Regions from separate parts of the Herbiconiux sp. 320_LB genome, predicted to be linked through region 1. Evidence: predicted binding sites of a transcription regulator. Region 1 holds the regulator's gene; the other holds the start of a gene.
The links. The regulator HrcA, encoded in region 1, represses chaperone genes, less so after heat shock. The targets are predictions, from matches to a motif close to TTNGCACTCGNNNNNNNCGAGTGCNAA.
Positions count from the first base shown of each region.

Region 2: a site for HrcA is predicted at 4,196-4,222, ahead of AC59HU_RS03935 (Hsp20/alpha crystallin family protein). Genes of this name have one in related genera too.

Region 1 covers NZ_JCAWAD010000004.1:378,690-386,964, reverse strand. Annotated here, with positions in the region: gene AC59HU_RS13205 (HIT domain-containing protein) at 1-175, opposite strand, end outside; gene AC59HU_RS13200 (16S rRNA (uracil(1498)-N(3))-methyltransferase) at 242-994, opposite strand; gene dnaJ (molecular chaperone DnaJ) at 1,003-2,115, opposite strand; gene hrcA (heat-inducible transcriptional repressor HrcA) at 2,203-3,237, opposite strand; gene AC59HU_RS13185 (DUF4870 domain-containing protein) at 3,420-3,977, shown strand; gene hemW (radical SAM family heme chaperone HemW) at 4,040-5,260, opposite strand; gene AC59HU_RS13175 (DUF1990 domain-containing protein) at 5,267-5,929, opposite strand; gene lepA (translation elongation factor 4) at 5,932-7,782, opposite strand; gene AC59HU_RS13165 (NAD-dependent epimerase/dehydratase family protein) at 7,862-8,275, shown strand, end outside.
Region 2 covers NZ_JCAWAD010000001.1:850,626-858,900, reverse strand. Annotated here, with positions in the region: gene AC59HU_RS03945 (glycosyl hydrolase) at 1-3,441, opposite strand, end outside; gene AC59HU_RS03940 (TetR/AcrR family transcriptional regulator) at 3,585-4,148, shown strand; gene AC59HU_RS03935 (Hsp20/alpha crystallin family protein) at 4,282-4,749, shown strand; gene AC59HU_RS03930 (hypothetical protein) at 4,790-5,194, opposite strand; gene AC59HU_RS03925 (hypothetical protein) at 5,202-5,432, opposite strand; gene AC59HU_RS03920 (esterase/lipase family protein) at 5,513-6,205, opposite strand; gene AC59HU_RS03915 (alpha/beta fold hydrolase) at 6,202-6,945, opposite strand; gene AC59HU_RS03910 (MoxR family ATPase) at 7,108-8,275, shown strand, end outside.

The DNA of each region.
Region 1 (8,275 bases):
GTTCGACCACGTCGCGGTACTGCTCGGTCTTCGGAACGATCAGTACGTGCACCGGCGCCTTCGGAGCGACGTCTTCGAACGCGATCAGGCGGTCGTTCTCGCGCAGGATGGTCGCCGGGATCTCGCGCGCGACGATCCTGCTGAAGATCGAGGGCGCCGGGGATTCGTGAGACATGCTTCCATCCTACTTTTCACGACCGACGTTCGAAGGGGGTGGACGCCCCCGGATGCACCGGGTTCGCTACCAGCGTTCGAGCGCCACGTTGAGCACGGCCAGGGCGGCCGGCCCCGCCGTCGACGTGCGCAGCACCTCCGGGCCGAGGCGGACGGTCTCGGCGCCGGCCTCGGTGAGCAGGTCGAGCTCCCGCGGCGAGATGCCGCCCTCCGGCCCGACCACGAGCACGATCGGCCGCGAGTCGTCGCCGGTGGCGCCCGCCACGTCGACCTCGGTGAGGCGAGTGGTGGCGGTCGGCTCGAGCACGAGCATCCGGACACCGGTGACGCGCCGGGCCAGCTCCTCGGTCGAGGCGAGGTCGCCGACGACCGGCACGAAAGGGCGGATGGACTGCTTCGCCGCCTCGCGCACGATGCTCCGCCAGCGCTCGACGCCCTTCTGCTCCTTGGGCCCGGCCCAGCGCGAGATCGAGCGCTCGGCCTGCCACGGCACGACCGCGCCGACCCCGAGCTCGGTCGCGGCCTGGACGGCGCGCTCGTCGCGATCCCCCTTCGCCAGGGCCTGCACCAGCGTGATCATGGGCGCGGGCTCGGGATGCATGTCGACCGCGTCGACCACGATCTCGAGCTCGCGGGCCTCGGCCTTGACCACGATGCCGCGCACGACCAGGCCGCGACCGTCGCCGATCGCGGTGTGCTCGCCCACGCGCATCCGGTTCACCGTCGCCGCGTGGCGGGCCTCGTCGCCGTCGAGGGCGACCACCTCGCCGACGCCGTGCGGGACGAGCGCCAGGTCGTCGCGGAGGAAGAGGGAGCTCATCGGTGGCCTCAGACGTTGAGGAAGCGGTCGCGGAGCTTGGCGAACAGGCCCTGCTGGAACTGGCCGAGCGAGGGCGCCGGGTACTTGTGCGCCCCGGCGAGCTGCTTCATCAGCTCCTTCTGCTTGTGGTCGAGCTTGGTGGGCGTGACCACCTGGATGCCGACCCGCAGGTCGCCGCGACCGCCGCCGCGGAGGTGCGTGATGCCGCGGCCCTTGACCGTGAGCACCTCGGCGCTCTGGATGCCGGGCTTGAGCTCGAGCTCGATGTCGCCGTCGAGCGCCTTGATCGAGGTGGTGGTGCCGAGCACCGCATCCCACATCTGCACCTCGAGGGTGCAGAGCAGGTCGTCCTCGTTGCGGGAGAAGACGTCGTGGTGGCGCACCTTCATCTCGAGGTAGACGTCGCCCTGCGGGCCGCCGGCCGGGCCGACCTCGCCCTGACCGGGCAGCTGGAGACGCAGGCCGGTGTCGACGCCCGCGGGGATGTCGACCGGGATGGTGCGGCGCGCACGCACGCGACCCTGACCCTGGCACGTGGGGCACGGGTTCGGGATGACCGTGCCGTAGCCGCGGCAGGTGCCGCAGGGGGCGCTGGTCACGACGTTGCCGAGCAGCGAGCGCACGGTGCGCTGGATCGAGCCGGTGCCGTGGCAGATGTCGCAGGTCACGGGAGAGGTGCCGGGCTGGCAGCAGGAGCCGTTGCAGGTCTCGCAGAGCACCGCGGTGTCGACCTCGAGGTCGCGGTGCGCCCCGAAGATGACCTCGCCGAGGTCGACCTCGACGCGGAGCAACGCGTCCTGGCCCCGCTCGGCGCGCGACTTCGGGCCGCGCTGGCCGCCGCCCTGCCCGCCGAAGAAGGTCTCGAAGATGTCGCCGAAGCCGCCGAAGCCGCCGCCGGCGCCGCCGCCGAAGCCCTGCTGGGGGCCTCGGTCGTAGTCGCGGCGCTGGCCGGGATCGCTCAGCACGTCGTAGGCGTGGGTGACCTGCTTGAACTTCTCCTGCGCATCCGGACTCGGGTTGACGTCGGGGTGCAGCTCGCGCGCGAGTCGCCGGTAGGCCTTCTTGATCTCCTCGGGGGTCGCCTCGCGGGAGACGCCGAGCACGTCGTAATGGTCAGCCACGCTGGGCTTCTCCTTCGTTTCGAGTTCGTTCGATCGTTCGTGGGGTCGGGTGGTCGGGGTGATCGGGTGGGGTCGTCGGCCTCGGCCTCAGACCGCGCCGCCCGACTCGCCCAGGGAGCGGGAGAGGTACCGCGCGACGGCGCGGACCGCGGAGATGTTGCTGGAGTAGTCCATCCGGGTGGGGCCGAGCACGCCCAGCCGGGAGACGGCGCTGCCGACGCCGGTGTAGCCGCTGGCGAGGATGGAGGTCTCGCCGAGCCCGAAGGACTCGTTCTCGCGGCCGATCGAGACGGTGACGCCGCGCTGGTCGGCCTCCATCTCGCTGAACAGGCGGAGGAGCACGACCTGCTCCTCGACCGCTTCGAGCACCGGCAGGATGCTGCCGTGGAAGTCGTCCTCCGTGCGCACGAGGTTCGCGGCTCCTGCGATCAGGAGCTTCTCCTGGCGGTTCGCCGACACCTGCTCGTGCAGGGTCGCCGCCACCGCGGCCGCCACCGGGGCCGATTCGGCCGGGAAGCGGGCGGCGACGCCGTCGAGCGCGTCGGCCGCCTCGAGGAGGCCGAGCCCCGAGACCGCCTCGTTGAAGCGGAGGCGGAGGTCGCCGATCAGGCGGTCGTCGAGGTCGGCGGGCACGTCGACCACCCGCTGCTCGACGTGGCCGTTGTCGGTGATGATGACGGTCAGGAGCTTCCGCGGCGCGAGCGCGACCAGTTCGACGTGACGGACCTTGGCCTGCGAGCGCAGCGGGTACTGCACCAGGGCCACCTGGCGGGTGAGCTGCGACAGCAGCCGCACCGTGCGGGCCAGGACGTCGTCGACGTCGACCGAGGAGCCCAGGAAGGTCTCGATCGCGTGGCGCTGCGCCGAGGAGAGCGGCCGGAGGTCGGAGAGGTGGTCGACGAACAGGCGGTAGCCCTTGTCGGTCGGCACGCGGCCCGAGGAGGTGTGGGGGGCCGTGATCAGCTCCTCCTCCTCCAGCAGCGCCATGTCGTTGCGGATGGTGGCCGCCGAGACGCCGAACGAGTGACGCTCGGCGATGCTTTTGGAGCCGACGGGCTCGCGGGAGGCGACGTAGTCCTGCACGATCACCCTCAACACTTCCAGACTGCGGTCCGACACCATCAGACACACCTCCTTCCGAGCCGAAGCCCGCGCATTGGCACTCGCGCAGCTTGAGTGCTAATCATAACGCGCATCCGGGCCGACCGGTTCCGAACACCCTGGGCGCGGATCATTGCCGCCCGGGGACCCTGGCGCTATCCTGCCACCTGTAAGAACGCCCAACGTCTGAAAGGCGCGAGACAATGACCGACCCCAACGCAACACCGCCGTACGACCCGGCCTCCGGGCAGCCGACGCCGCCGCAGCAGGGGCAGCCGACTCCGCCTCCGGGATATCAGGCTCCCCCGCCCGGTTACCAGGCGCCGCCGTCGGGTTACCAGCAGCCCGGCTACCAGCAGCCCGGGTACCAGCAGCCGCAGGCCGGCTACCAGCCCACGGCCGGAGCGGCACCGCTCACCCAGGCCGAAGACAAGCAGTGGGCCATGTGGTCGCACATCGGCGGCGTGCTGTTCATCCTGCCGCCGCTGATCATCTGGCTGGTCTTCAAAGACCGCGGCCCCCTGACCAACCAGGAGGGCAAGGAGTCCACGAACTTCCAGATCACGATGGCCATCGTCTGGGTGGCCTACTCGATCGTCAACGTGATCCTGCAGTTCATCCCGATCGTCGGCTTCATCATCGGCACGCTGCTCTGGCTGGCGCTGCTGGCCGTGCAGATCGTGTTCCCGATCATCGGTGGCGTGAAGGTCAACGGCGGCGGCACCTACCGCTACCCGTTCAACTTCCGCTTCATCAAGTAACGCAACGGCTCCGGGGCGGCGATCGAGGATCTCCTCGGTCGCCGCTTCGTCGTCTCCGGCCGTCAGGTCAGGCGACGCACGACCGTGTCGGCCAGGAGCCGGCCGCGCAGGGTGAGGTCGAGGGTGCCGCGCACCGCGGCGGGGCCGTCGACGAGTCCCTCGGCGATCAGGCCGGCCACCTCGCGCCGCGCCTCGGGGGCGAGCGAGCGGATGCGCAGCCGGTCGCGCACCCGGCTCTCCAGCAGGATGCGCTCGAGCTCGCGCGTGCCGTCGTCGATGGTCTCGCGGCCGGCGGCGGGCGACTCTCCTGCGGCGATCCGCTGGGCGTAGGCCGCGGGGTGCTTCACGTTCCACCAGCGGGTGTCGCCGACGTAGCTGTGCGAGCCCGGACCGATGCCCCACCAGTCGTTGCCGACCCAGTAGCCGAGGTTGTGCCGGGAGCGCGTCGAGGCATCCTTCGACCAGTTGCTGACCTCGTACCAGTCGTACCCCGCACCGCCGAGGGTGCGGTCGGCCAGCTCGTACATGTCGGCCTGCAGGTCGTCCGAGGGCGCGGCGACCACACCGGAGCGGATCTGGCGGGCGAGCTTCGTGCCCTCCTCCACGATCAGCGCGTAGGCGGAGATGTGGTCGGGGTCGTTCGCCACGGCCGCGTCGAGCGACCGCTTCCAGTCGTCGAGGGTCTCCCCCGGGGTGCCGTAGATCAGGTCGAGGCTGACCTGGAGCCCCGCGTCCTTCGCCCAGCCGACCACATCCGGGATGCGGGCCGGGTCGTGGGTGCGCTCGAGCGTCGCGAGCACGCTCGGCACGGCCGACTGCATCCCGAAGCTCACGCGGGTGAAACCGGCCTCGGCCAGCGTCGTCAGGTACTCGGCGTCGACGGAGTCGGGGTTGGCCTCGGTGGTGATCTCCGCATCCGGAGCGAACCCCCACTCCTCGCGCGCCGCACCGAGCATGGCCGTGAGCTGCACCGCGGGCAGGAGCGTGGGCGTGCCGCCGCCGAAGAAGACGGTCGACAGCGGCCGCGGCGGAACGCCGGAGGCGCCGAGCACCTCGCCGGCGAAGCGCATCTCGGCGACCGCCTGCGAGGCGTAGTCGGACTGCTTCACGCCGCGCAGCTCGGTGGCCGTGTAGGTGTTGAAGTCGCAGTAGCCGCAGCGCACCCGGCAGAACGGGACGTGCACGTAGAGGCTGAGATCACGCTCGGCCGAGCGCAGGGCACCGTCAACCGGAAGGAGGCCGTCGGCCGGAGCCGGATCGCCGAGTGGCAGGACGGAGGGCACGGCCTCCTACGCCCCCATCGCCGGCATCAGCGAACGCAGGTACTTCTTGGTCGCGCGGGCCTGGAAGAGGCGCAGCACGGGCAGGCCGAGGGCGTAGTACCAGGTGCTCGGGCGCGAGAAGGCGCGGATGACGATCCAGACCGAGTCGTCGGAGAGGTGCTCGACCAGGAAGAGCTCCTCGCCGGACTCCGGATGCCCGGGCAGCGTGCCGTAGGCGAAGCCCAGTCGCCCCGGCTCGTTCACCAGGTAGACGACCCGCACGGGCGCCTTGACGGGGATGCCGAAGGCGCGCACGGTGAGCACCGCGGTGGTGCCCGGGGAGACCAGGGGCGTGCCGTCTTCTCCATAGGCCTGCTCGGGGTCGGCCGACCGGGGCGCGACGGGGATGCCCGCCTGGTCGTAGACCAGCCCGGCGTAGTCGGTCTCGGTCGGGGCCGGGAGCGTGATCTCGCCCACGGCGATGCCGGAGCCGCGCTGCACGCCCCAGGCCATCAGCTTCGCCGACGCGGTCTCGAAACGGGCGGCGCCGCTGCCGAGCCGCGCACGACGCTCCATCGGGTGGAAGCCCTTCGGCGGGTAGTAGAGGAGGTCGGCGGCTTGCGTCGCCCCGACGGCCGCGTAGCTGAGCGGAGCCTCGGCGGGCGAGGTCTTCGCGAGGGTGGAGGCCACGGCTACTTCTTGTCCTTCTTCTCCGTGTCACCGGAGAGGGCGGCGATGAAGGCCTCCTGGGGCACCTCGACGCGGCCGACCATCTTCATCCGCTTCTTGCCCTCCTTCTGCTTCTCGAGCAGCTTGCGCTTGCGGGTGATGTCACCGCCGTAGCACTTGGCGAGCACGTCCTTCCGCATCGCGCGGATCGACTCGCGGGCGATGATCCGGGCGCCGATGGCGGCCTGGATCGGCACCTCGAACTGCTGGCGCGGGATCAGCTCGCGCAGGCGGCCGGTCATCAGCACGCCGTAGGCGTAGGCCTTGTCGCGATGCACGATCGCGCTGAAGGCGTCGACCTGCTCGCCCTGGAGCAGGATGTCGACCTTCACCAGGTCGGCCTCCTGCTCGCCCGCGGGCTCGTAGTCGAGGCTCGCGTAGCCGGCGGTCTTCGACTTGAGGTTGTCGAAGAAGTCGAAGACGATCTCGCCGAGCGGCATGGTGTACTTGATCTCGACCCGGTCTTCACCCAGGTAGTCCATGCCCTGGAGGGTGCCGCGGCGGCTCTGGCAGAGCTCCATGATCGTGCCGACGTAGTCCTTCGGCGCCAGGATGGCCGCGTTCACGACCGGCTCCTTGACGTTGGCGATCTTGCCGCCGGGGAACTCGCTCGGGTTCGTGACAGTGACCGTCTTCTTGTCTTCGGTGGTCACCTCGTAGATCACGCTCGGGGCGGTCGCGATCAGGTCGAGGTTGAACTCGCGCTCGAGCCGCTCGGTGATGATCTCGAGGTGCAGGAGGCCGAGGAAGCCGCAGCGGAAGCCGAAGCCCAGCGCGACCGAGGTCTCGGGCTCGTACACCAGGGCGGCATCGCTGAGCTTCAGCTTGTCGAGCGCCTCGCGCAGCACCGGGTAGTCGCTGCCGTCGATCGGGTAGAGGCCCGAGAACACCATCGGCAGCGGCTCGGTGTACCCCGGCAGGGCCACGGTCGCGGGCTTCGCCGCCGTCGTGACCGTGTCGCCGACCTTGGACTGCCGCACGTCTTTCACGCCCGTGATCAGGTAGCCGACCTCGCCGACGCCGAGGCCCTTCGACGGGGTCGGCTCCGGGCTCGACACCCCGATCTCGAGGATCTCGTGGGTGGCGCGGGTCGACATCATCTGGATGCGCTCGCGCGGGCTCAGGTGCCCGTCGATCATGCGGACGTAGGTGACCACGCCGCGGTAGGCGTCGTAGACCGAGTCGAAGATCATCGCGCGGGCCGCCGCATCCGGATCGCCCACCGGGGCCGGGATGCGCTCGACCACCCGGTCGAGCAGGTCTTCGACGCCGAGACCGGTCTTGCCGGAGACGCGGAGCACGTCGTCGGGGTCGCCGCCGATCAGGCTCGCGAGCTCCTTCGCGTACTTCTCGGGGTCGGCCGCGGGCAGGTCGATCTTGTTCAGCACCGGGATGATCGTGAGGTCGTTCTCGAGCGCCAGGTACAGGTTCGCGAGGGTCTGCGCCTCGATGCCCTGCGCCGCGTCGACCAGCAGGATCGCGCCCTCGCAGGCCGCCAGACTGCGGCTGACCTCGTAGGAGAAGTCGACGTGGCCGGGGGTGTCGATCATGTTGAGCGCGAAGGTGTCGTCACCGAGCGCCCAGGGCATGCGCACGGCCTGGCTCTTGATCGTGATGCCGCGCTCGCGCTCGATGTCCATGCGGTCGAGGTACTGGGCGCGCATGTCACGGTCGCTGACGACGCCGGTGATCCCGAGCATCCGGTCGGCCAGCGTCGACTTGCCGTGGTCGATGTGGGCGATGATGCAGAAGTTGCGGATGAACGCGGGGTCGGTCGAAGCAGGCTGGAGGGCCTTCTTGGCTAGGGGGCTCACGCATTCCTCTGGAGTCGATCGGACGTCCTATTCTGCCATGCACTGGAATGCGGGCGCTCCGAACCGGTTGAATCGACGTATGGCTATTCTCCTCACCGGTGCGACCGGTTTCATCGGATCCGCTGTCCTCCGTCAACTCCGCGCCCAGGGCCGCGACGTCGTCGCCCTCGTGCGCACCGAAGAAAAGGCCGACGAGGTGAGGGCGCAGGGCGCCACCGCCGTGCTCGGCACGCTCACCGATCGTGAGCTCATCACCTCGCTGGCGCTGGACAGCGACGGCGTCATCCACCTCGCCAGCCCCGGCGACGAGTCGAGCGCCCCGACCGACGACAGCTTCGTCGCGGCGGTGTTCGCCGGCCTGGAGGGCAGCGACAAGCCCTACGTGCACACCGGCGGGATCTGGGTCTTCGGATCCGGCGCCGACCTGACCGAGCGCACCCCGTTCGACCCGCCCGCCCTCACCTCCTGGCGCCTGCCGGTCGAGGCGCGGGTG
Region 2 (8,275 bases), on a different contig from region 1:
GACGTCCAGCGGCACCGTGCGGTAGGGCGTCAGCGACACCGGGCCGAGAAGGCCAGTACGTTGCACGGGGGGCAGCTGGTAGTTGCTGTCTCCGGTCGCCCGCACCGCGTTGAACATGGTCGTCGCGACCCGCACGGTGAGGGTGTTCGCGCCGGGCCGGAGCGTGCCGCCCAGATCGATCCGCCCGCGGTCGGACTGGTCGACCGTCACGGCGACGCCGTTCACCTGCACCTGTGCCGTGTCGAGCACGTCGCCGAGAGAGAGGTACGCCCCGTCGTCGGGGGTCCAGTCGGCGCCGAGGTCGATCGTGGTGCTGTAGGTGCCGATGCCCGAGGCGTTCCTCAGGTCGACCGGGGCCGACAGCTCCGACCACGCCGGAAGGCCTCCGCCGTCGGTCGCCGGCACGGCGAACGACGGCGCATCCGTCTTCACCGTCGTGTAGGCGTTCTCGCCCGGACCCCAGGTCTGGGCTGAGAGGGTCCAGTCCTCGAGGGCGCGCGGTTCGGCGAGCCCGTCGACCGTGGAGCGGAGGGTGCGGCCGTCGCTCAGCTCGGTGCGGAACACCCCGTCCGACTCCGCACGGAGGGTGAGCCCGCCCGGCTCGGCCCCGCCGACCACGGCGGCGTCGCTCCGCACGGCGTGGACGGATGCGGTGACCGGCCACGGGCTGCCTGCGGCTGCGGCGGTCGCCGGGTCGACGAGCGCGATCACGGCTTTGTCGTACGGGGCGATCCTCACCGGGACCGTGACCCCGGAGCCGTCGGCGTCCACCGTGTACTGGGTGATCGGGGTGATGGTCCCGGTCCAGGTGTCGAGGGCGTAGGGCAGGCCGGATCCGCGGAGTGTCAGGTTCTGTGCGACCTCGGCGGCCGACCGGTTGTAGACGAAGTCGTAGGTCGTGTCACCGGCGTCCCGGCGCACGGTGCCCAGTGCATCCGTCGTCTCCTCGGGGGTCACGGTCGGCAGGATGCCCGCACCGGCCAGAGCGGCCGGCAGGCCGGACTCGTCCGGGACGCGGGTCACCGAGGGTTCGGCGAGCAGCGCGGTCACCGTGGCCGAGAGGGCCGCCGGGTCGTCTCCGGCTCCCGTCGGCTCGGTGGGCGCGAGACCGACCACGAAGACGCGAAGGCCCTGGCGGGCGAGCGCGAGCAGTCGTTCGGCGGCCGGCAGCGACATCGTCCGCTGGTCGTTCAGCACGATCGCGTCGTAGTCGGCGGTGTCGGCGAAGAGGCCGCCGTCGGCATCCGGCGCGAGGCCCGGTCGGAGCAAGTGCGACGGGGCGACGTAGTCGTAGCTGTAGCCGGCCCGGGAGGTCGCCGACCCGGTGCCGAGCAGGTGTTGATCGGGCTGCTGGTCGCCGACCGAGCTGCCGGCGAGACCGAGATCCTCGTAGTAGACCCCGAGATCGAGCCGGCTCTGCCCCGCGCGGAGGATCAGCTGGGTGCGTGCCAGGCTGTCGTTGATCGCCCGGTAGTCCTCCCAGCTGGCCTGGCGGGGGCCGAAGGCGTCGTTGACGTTGAGCGCGCCGAAGATGTCCCACGGGTTGTAGCCGGGCCAGGTGCCGCCGTCGCGGCCGCTCGTGCCGACGCCTTTCGGGGCGTCACGGTAGGGGTACCCGTGCCAGACGAGCTGGTTGACGCCTCCGGCGTAGGCCTTGTAGACGCTGTCGAGGAGGCCCTGGGTGTACTTGCCGCCGACCTGGGAGCCGTCGCCGCCCTGCCCGTACTGGCCGCCGACGTTCGGGCCCGCGACGCTGGACCGGTACCCGCCGAGGAAGGCCGCGCAGCACTCGACCGAGACCACGTCGTTGCCCGCGAGGTTCGCCCCCGCACTGACGACGCGGTAGTCCTGTTCGGCGCCCACGGGGTTGGGGCTGCCGAAGTTGAGCGACTCGCCCTCGGGGATGCCGGCTGCCGAGGAGGCGGTGCCGGTGGCGATGGGGGTGCCGTAGGCCTGCACCCGGAAGTCGAGCCCGTGCGTCTGCGCCCAGGCCTGCATCGGGGTCACGTACTCGTCGACGTAGAGGTCGCCGACCGTCTGGCGGTAGTCGTCGCGGACCTTCTCGCCGATGCTGCCGGCGAAGTCGAAGGCGGGTGTCGCGGTGCCCTGCACGCCGATGCCGGCGATCGCCGGGAGCAGCAGCGTCGGGTCGTAGCCGCGGCGTTCGGTGAAGGAGTCGAGTAGCCCCCAGGTCCACTTCTGTGAGGTGCCGAGCTCGAGCGAATCCTCGAAGACGGCGCCCCGCCCGATGCGGTCGAGATTGGCCTGCACGGCCGGGGTCAGGACGTTCTCGTCCCAGAAGTCGGACTGGATGCGCACGCCCCCGACCCCGAGGTGGTCCACCACGTAGTTCGGCTGCGTCGCGGTGTAGCCGCCGCGCTGGGCGATCAGACCGGAGGGCGCCTGGGTGAAATCGATCAGCACCCACGGATTGCCGTTGCCGGCCGGGAACGAGTAGGCGAGCGTGCCCGCGTCGACCTGAGCGGTGACGTCGGCGACCGACTCGGGCACGAGTTGCACCGGGCCGGTGCCGCCCGGGCTGCAGGCGCCGGCGCACTGGGCGACGAGCGTGCGGATGCGCGTGGTGCGTGCCACGTCGACCACGGGTTCGCCGTTCGCGTGCGCCTGCGTGAGGGGCGAGACGGTGAGGGAGCCGCAGGCGGCGAGGCGGTCGCCCAGGCCGGTGACGGAGACCTGCTCGGCCGACGCGCCGGACCCGACGGTGATCGTGTCGCCGACCGCGAACCCGCCGACCGAGGCGACGCCGATCCGGGCGGCGCCCGCCGCGGCCGGCTCGCAGAAAGCGGTCGTGACCGAGGGCACCGCGGTGGCCGGTCGGGGGAGGGCTCCGTCGCGGCTCGCCCCGGCGGGCCGGTACTCGGTGGCGAAGAGAAGCTGCTGCTCGGCCTCGGGCTGGTTGAAGCTGTTGAGCGAGGGGACCGTCGGCGGGTACTGCGGCCCGAGGTTCTGGTCGACGCTGAGGCCGAGCTCGGCCGCCTCGCCCGTGATCACCTCCATCTTGTGCGCCCAGGCGGGGGTGCCCCAGCCGTACTGCACCAGGAAGGGGTTGCTCTGATTGCCCTGTCCGGGCACCACGAACGGGGCGACCTCGACCCCGCCCGCGCCCGCGGCGGCGATGTCGCGGAGTTCGTCGCGCAGCACGTCGTCGTCGACGTAGGCGAGGGGGAGCCAGTAGCGGTACAGCGGGCGCACGTCGCCCGCCGGATCGGCGAAACCCGATGCGGCGGATGCCGGCGCCGCGGCGGATGCGGCGTCTGCGGCGGCCGGGGCGGACGAGGCCGCTGCGGCGGAGGCGGATTGCGCCCCACCCTGGCCGAAAGCGGGGGCAAGGGGCGAGGCCAGCACGCAGGCGGCGACGGCGACGGCCGCCGCGCGACGGAGCCGGCGCGGCGGAGCGGAGGGAGCGGGACGGGAGATCACGGGTTCCTTTCGACGTTGAAACGATTCACCTTCGGCGCCGCCGCTGCCTTCGATGAAAGACTGCCGACGGGTCGCGATCCGGGTTCGATCGCACCTTAGCAAGAAAGCAGACGACGTATACAAAGTTTGGCGGAATGAGACCGGTGACAGAACGCGTATCCAATGCCGAGCGCACCGCTCGAGCCCGCCGTTCCATCCTCGAAGCGGCGGCCCGGCTCTTCGCGGCGGAGGGCTACGACGCCGTCGGCATCCGGGACGTCGCCGCCGCGGCGGAGGTCAATCCCGCCCTGGTCACCCGCCATTTCGGATCGAAGGAGAACCTGTTCCTGGAGTCGATCGACCCGGGGGAGCGGTGGCAGCGGCTTCTGGACGGTCCGATCTCCGATCTCGGGATCCGGGTCGTCGAGTCGGTGCTGCGCGACCGGAGGGACGGGTTGGAGGTGTTCGGATCGACCATCCGCGCGTCCTCGCGCCCGGACATCCGCGACCACCTGCGCGTGTCGATCGTGCAGCAGTTCGCGACGCCGCTGGTCGACCGGCTGGAGGGGCCGGGTGCCGAACTGCGCGCCCATCTGTTCGCAGCCCAGCTGATCGGCCTGATGGTGGCGCTGACGGTCTATGACGACGCCTCCCTCGTGGAGGCCCCGGCGGCAGAGGTCGTCGCCCTCTACGGGCGCGGCCTTCAATCGCTCCTGACCGGGCCGTGACCTTCGCAGGGCGGCCGACTTCCAAGAGAATTTTGAGCTACGGATGCTTGGCACTCGGTGGGAGAGAGTGCTAATTTTTCAGTAGTTGAGTCGAGGTGACTCAACCCCTGATCCGGAAGGAGATTGATCCATCATGGCTATGACCTTCGACCCCTTCAGCGAGCTCGACCGCCTCACCGCCGTCCTGCTCCAGTCCCGTCCGGGCCCCCGCGTCATGCCCGTCGACCTGTACCGCGACGCCGACCGGTACGTGCTGAACGCCGACCTGCCGGGTGTCGATCCGGGATCGGTCGACATCGACGTCGACGGCCAGCTGCTCACCATTCGGGCGCAGCGCACCGCCGGCAGCGCCGAGGGCGCCAAGTGGCTCGCCCAGGAGCGGCCCGCGGGGTCGTACCTGCGCCAGTTCAGCATCGGTGAGGGCGTCGACACGGCGGGCATCTCGGCGAGCTACGACAACGGTGTGCTCAGCGTCGTCATCCCGGTCAGCGAGCGTGCGAAGCCGCGCAAGATCCAGGTGCAGAGCCAGGCAGGCTCCGAGTCACCGGCGATGGCCGCGGCAAAGACCGCATCCGACGACCAGAGGACGTTGACGAGCTGACGAGTCGCGCCGGCAGCAGTTCGGGGCACCTCGGAGGAGCTCAGAGCAGCTCGAGGTAGGAGGCGCTGGCGGCAGCCCCGCCCAGTGCGAGCGCTCCGGCGAGCACGGCCGGACGCGAACCGGGGCCCTCGGCCGAGGAGGCCAGAGCGGCGACGGAGAGCGTTCCGGCCGTGTTCGCCGTCCAGCCGAGGTGGACGAGACGGCGTGCGCGCGCCTCCGTGCGGCGCGAGCGGGGTGCCCCTGCTCGAATACCGACGGCGATCGCCGCGGGGATCCAGGTGGCGAAACCGACGGCGGATGCTCCGGCGGTCAGAGCCGTCCCACTCCGGTGGCGATCCGCCGCCACGGCGGCCACGGCGGCCATGGCGGCCACAGCCGCGACAGCGGCCAGGTCGAGGGCGAGAACCATGACCAGCGCACCGGTGCGCGGGCGACGGGGCGTCACTGCATCCTCAGTCCTGCTGGGGCGTGCCCCGGTGGCTGCTCGGCGTCTGGTCACGCGGGATGGCCTCGTGCGGGGGTTCGTGCGAGCCGGGGGCGCGCGGCTTGCCGCGGGCGTCGTCGCCGCCGGTGCGCTCCTCCTCCGAGAGGTCGTCGAGGGTCAGCAGGCCGTCCGGGTCCAGGGGATCCTGCTCGCCGTTCAGCCGTCGGCCCAGCTGGGCCTTGTCGTCGTCGCTCGCCATGCTCTCACCCTGCCCCCGATCGTCGGCCGCGCACAGGGGCTCGCACAGAGCCGCACCGGGGGCGCGCACAGGGGCTCGGCTCAGCGGGACGCGTCGCGCGGGCGGGCGGCCTCGGCGAGGACGGTGGCCAGGGTGGTGGGATGGCGGAGCACCTGGAAGTGACCGCCGGTCGGCAGCTCGATGTTGCGGGCGCCCGGCAGCACGCTCGACTCCGGGATCATCTGGTCGAACCGGCCGAAGATCGAGGTGATCCGGTCGTTCACCAGATCCTCCGCCGAGAGCAGCGCCGTGACCGGGTCGCTCGCCCGGAACGCCCGGAGCGTGCGGTTCGGCGCCCACTCCGCGTAACGGCTGCCGGAGAACGGGGTGGCGACCGCCACCATCCGCACCAGCTTCCGCGCCGGATCCAGCTTCAGCATCGCGTACTTGCCGATCAGCCCGCCCTTGCTGTGCGCGGCCACGAAGACGTCGTCGAGCCCGTTCTCGTCGATGAAGCGGGCGACCGTCTCGGCGCTGTCGATCACGGGCCGCCGGTTGTGCCGCAGATCGGTGACGACGTAGACCGGATGCCCGGCGTCGTGCAGGTGCTCGACGATCTCGCGCATGAAGTACCAGGTCTCATAGACGCCCGGGATGACGACGCAGGGCCGCTTCGTGCCGGTGCGGTACTGCAGCGGGTCGATCCTCGACCCCATCCCGCCGAGCTGCAGCCGGACGGCCGCGAGGTAGTCCTCACCCAGCCAGCGGGCGCGATCGGGCCAGGGCGAGCTCATCGCACTCCGGCCCCGCTGAACGCCTCCACCTCGTCGGCGAAGGCCTGCGCCCGGGCGTCCTGCAGGATGTGACCGGCCCCGGGCAGTTCGACGAACCGGCCGTCCGGCGCCGCCCGCGTGAGGTCGAGGCACCACTCCCGGCCCGCGACCGGGTCGTGCTCCCCGCGCACCACGAGCACGGGGCAGTGGATGTCGCGGATCGCCTCGTCGAGCCGGTAGGCGAGCATCGCCTCGACCTCGGCGGCGAAGTAGCGCTGCCCGGTGCGGACGTAGTCGGCGATGTTGATCGCCGCCCCGTGCGGCGATTCGCGGGGGAAGTCCTTGAGCAGGTCGAAGGTCTGCTGCCTGGCCGTCCGTCGGCGCGGGTCGACGACCGGGGCGGCGAGCACGAGCCGCTCGACCAGGTCGGGCCGGAGCCGCGTGGCCTCGGCGGCGATCTGCGTCCCCATCGAATGGCCGATCAGGATGACGGGACCGGGCGCGACCCCGGGCTCCGCGAGCCGGGTCAGGATCGACGAGATCACCTCGGCGGCGTAGTCTTCCACCGACATCGGCGGCCGTTCGCCCTCCGCCATCCGCTCCTTCGCCTCCGGCGCCAACGGGAACCCGGCGAACCCGCTGAGATCCAGCGCCAGGACCGGCCGTCGGGCCTCGAGGGCCCGGGTGAAGCGGACGCTGTAGCGGTGCGACATCCCGATGCCGGGCACCAGGACGGCGGGCGGGCGGCCGGTCTCGGTCATCGCATCCTCTCGGTCGGAACGGGCTCGTCGTCGGACGACGGTCTCCTCCAGCATCGACCCCGTCGCCCCGATCGGCTCGTCGCCCCGGGAAAAAGGGGCGGGGTTTCCGCGACTTCTCAGGATCGTGACATCGGGGTGCGGAAGAGGGGTTACGGTGGCCGGGTGAACCGTCCATCCGCATCCACCGTCGGCGAGCTCCGGGCATCCGGGCACACCCAGAAGACCCTGCGCGCCGAGATCCGAGACAACCTGCTGAGCGCCCTGCGCGAGGGCCGCGACCCGTGGCCGGGCCTGCACGGCTTCGAGGCCACCGTCATCCCGCAGCTCGAACGGGCGCTGATCGCCGGGCACGACATCGTGCTGCTCGGCGAGCGCGGCCAGGGCAAGACCCGGCTGCTGCGCACCCTGCCGGGGCTGCTCGACGAGTGGACCCCGGTGATCGCCGGCTCCGAGCTCGGCGAGCACCCCTACGAGCCGATCACCAGCCAGAGCAAGCGGCTCGCCGAGAACCTCGGCGACAACCTGCCCATCGAGTGGCGGCACCGCGACGAGCGCTACGTCGAGAAGCTCGCCACCCCCGACACCAGCGTCGCCGACCTGATCGGCGACGTCGACCCGATGAAGGTCGCCGAGGGGCGGAGCCTGGGTGACCTCGAGACCATCCACTTCGGCCTGATCCCGCGGAGCCACCGGGGGATCGTCGCGATCAACGAACTGCCCGACCTGGCCGAACGCATCCAGGTCGCCATGCTCAACGTGATGGAGGAGCGCGACATCCAGATCCGCGGCTACGTGCTGCGCCTGCCGCTGGACGTGCTCGTCGTCGCGAGCGCCAACCCCGAGGACTACACCAACCGCGGCCGCATCATCACGCCGCTGAAGGACAGGTTCGGCGCCGAGATCCGCACGCACTACCCGACCGAGCTGGCCGACGAGATCGCGGTCATCCGCCAGGAGGCCGAGCTCGTGGCCGAGGTGCCGGACCACCTGGTCGAGATCCTCGCCCGCTTCACCCGCGCGCTCCGCGACTCGCCGGCCGTCGACCAGCGCAGCGGCGTCAGCGCCCGGTTCGCGATCGCGGGGGCCGAGACGATCGCGGCCGCCGCCATCCACCGCGCCACCCGGCAGGGCGAGGCCGAGGCCGTGGCCCGACCGGTCGACCTCGAGACGGCGGTCGACGTGCTCGGCGGCAAGATCGAGTTCGAGTCGGGGGAGGAGGGCCGGGAGGACGAGATCCTCGACCACCTGCTCCGCACCGCCACGGCCGAGGCCGTGCGCGCCCACTTCCGCGGCATCGACTTCTCGTTGCTCGTGGAGGCGCTGGAGAGCG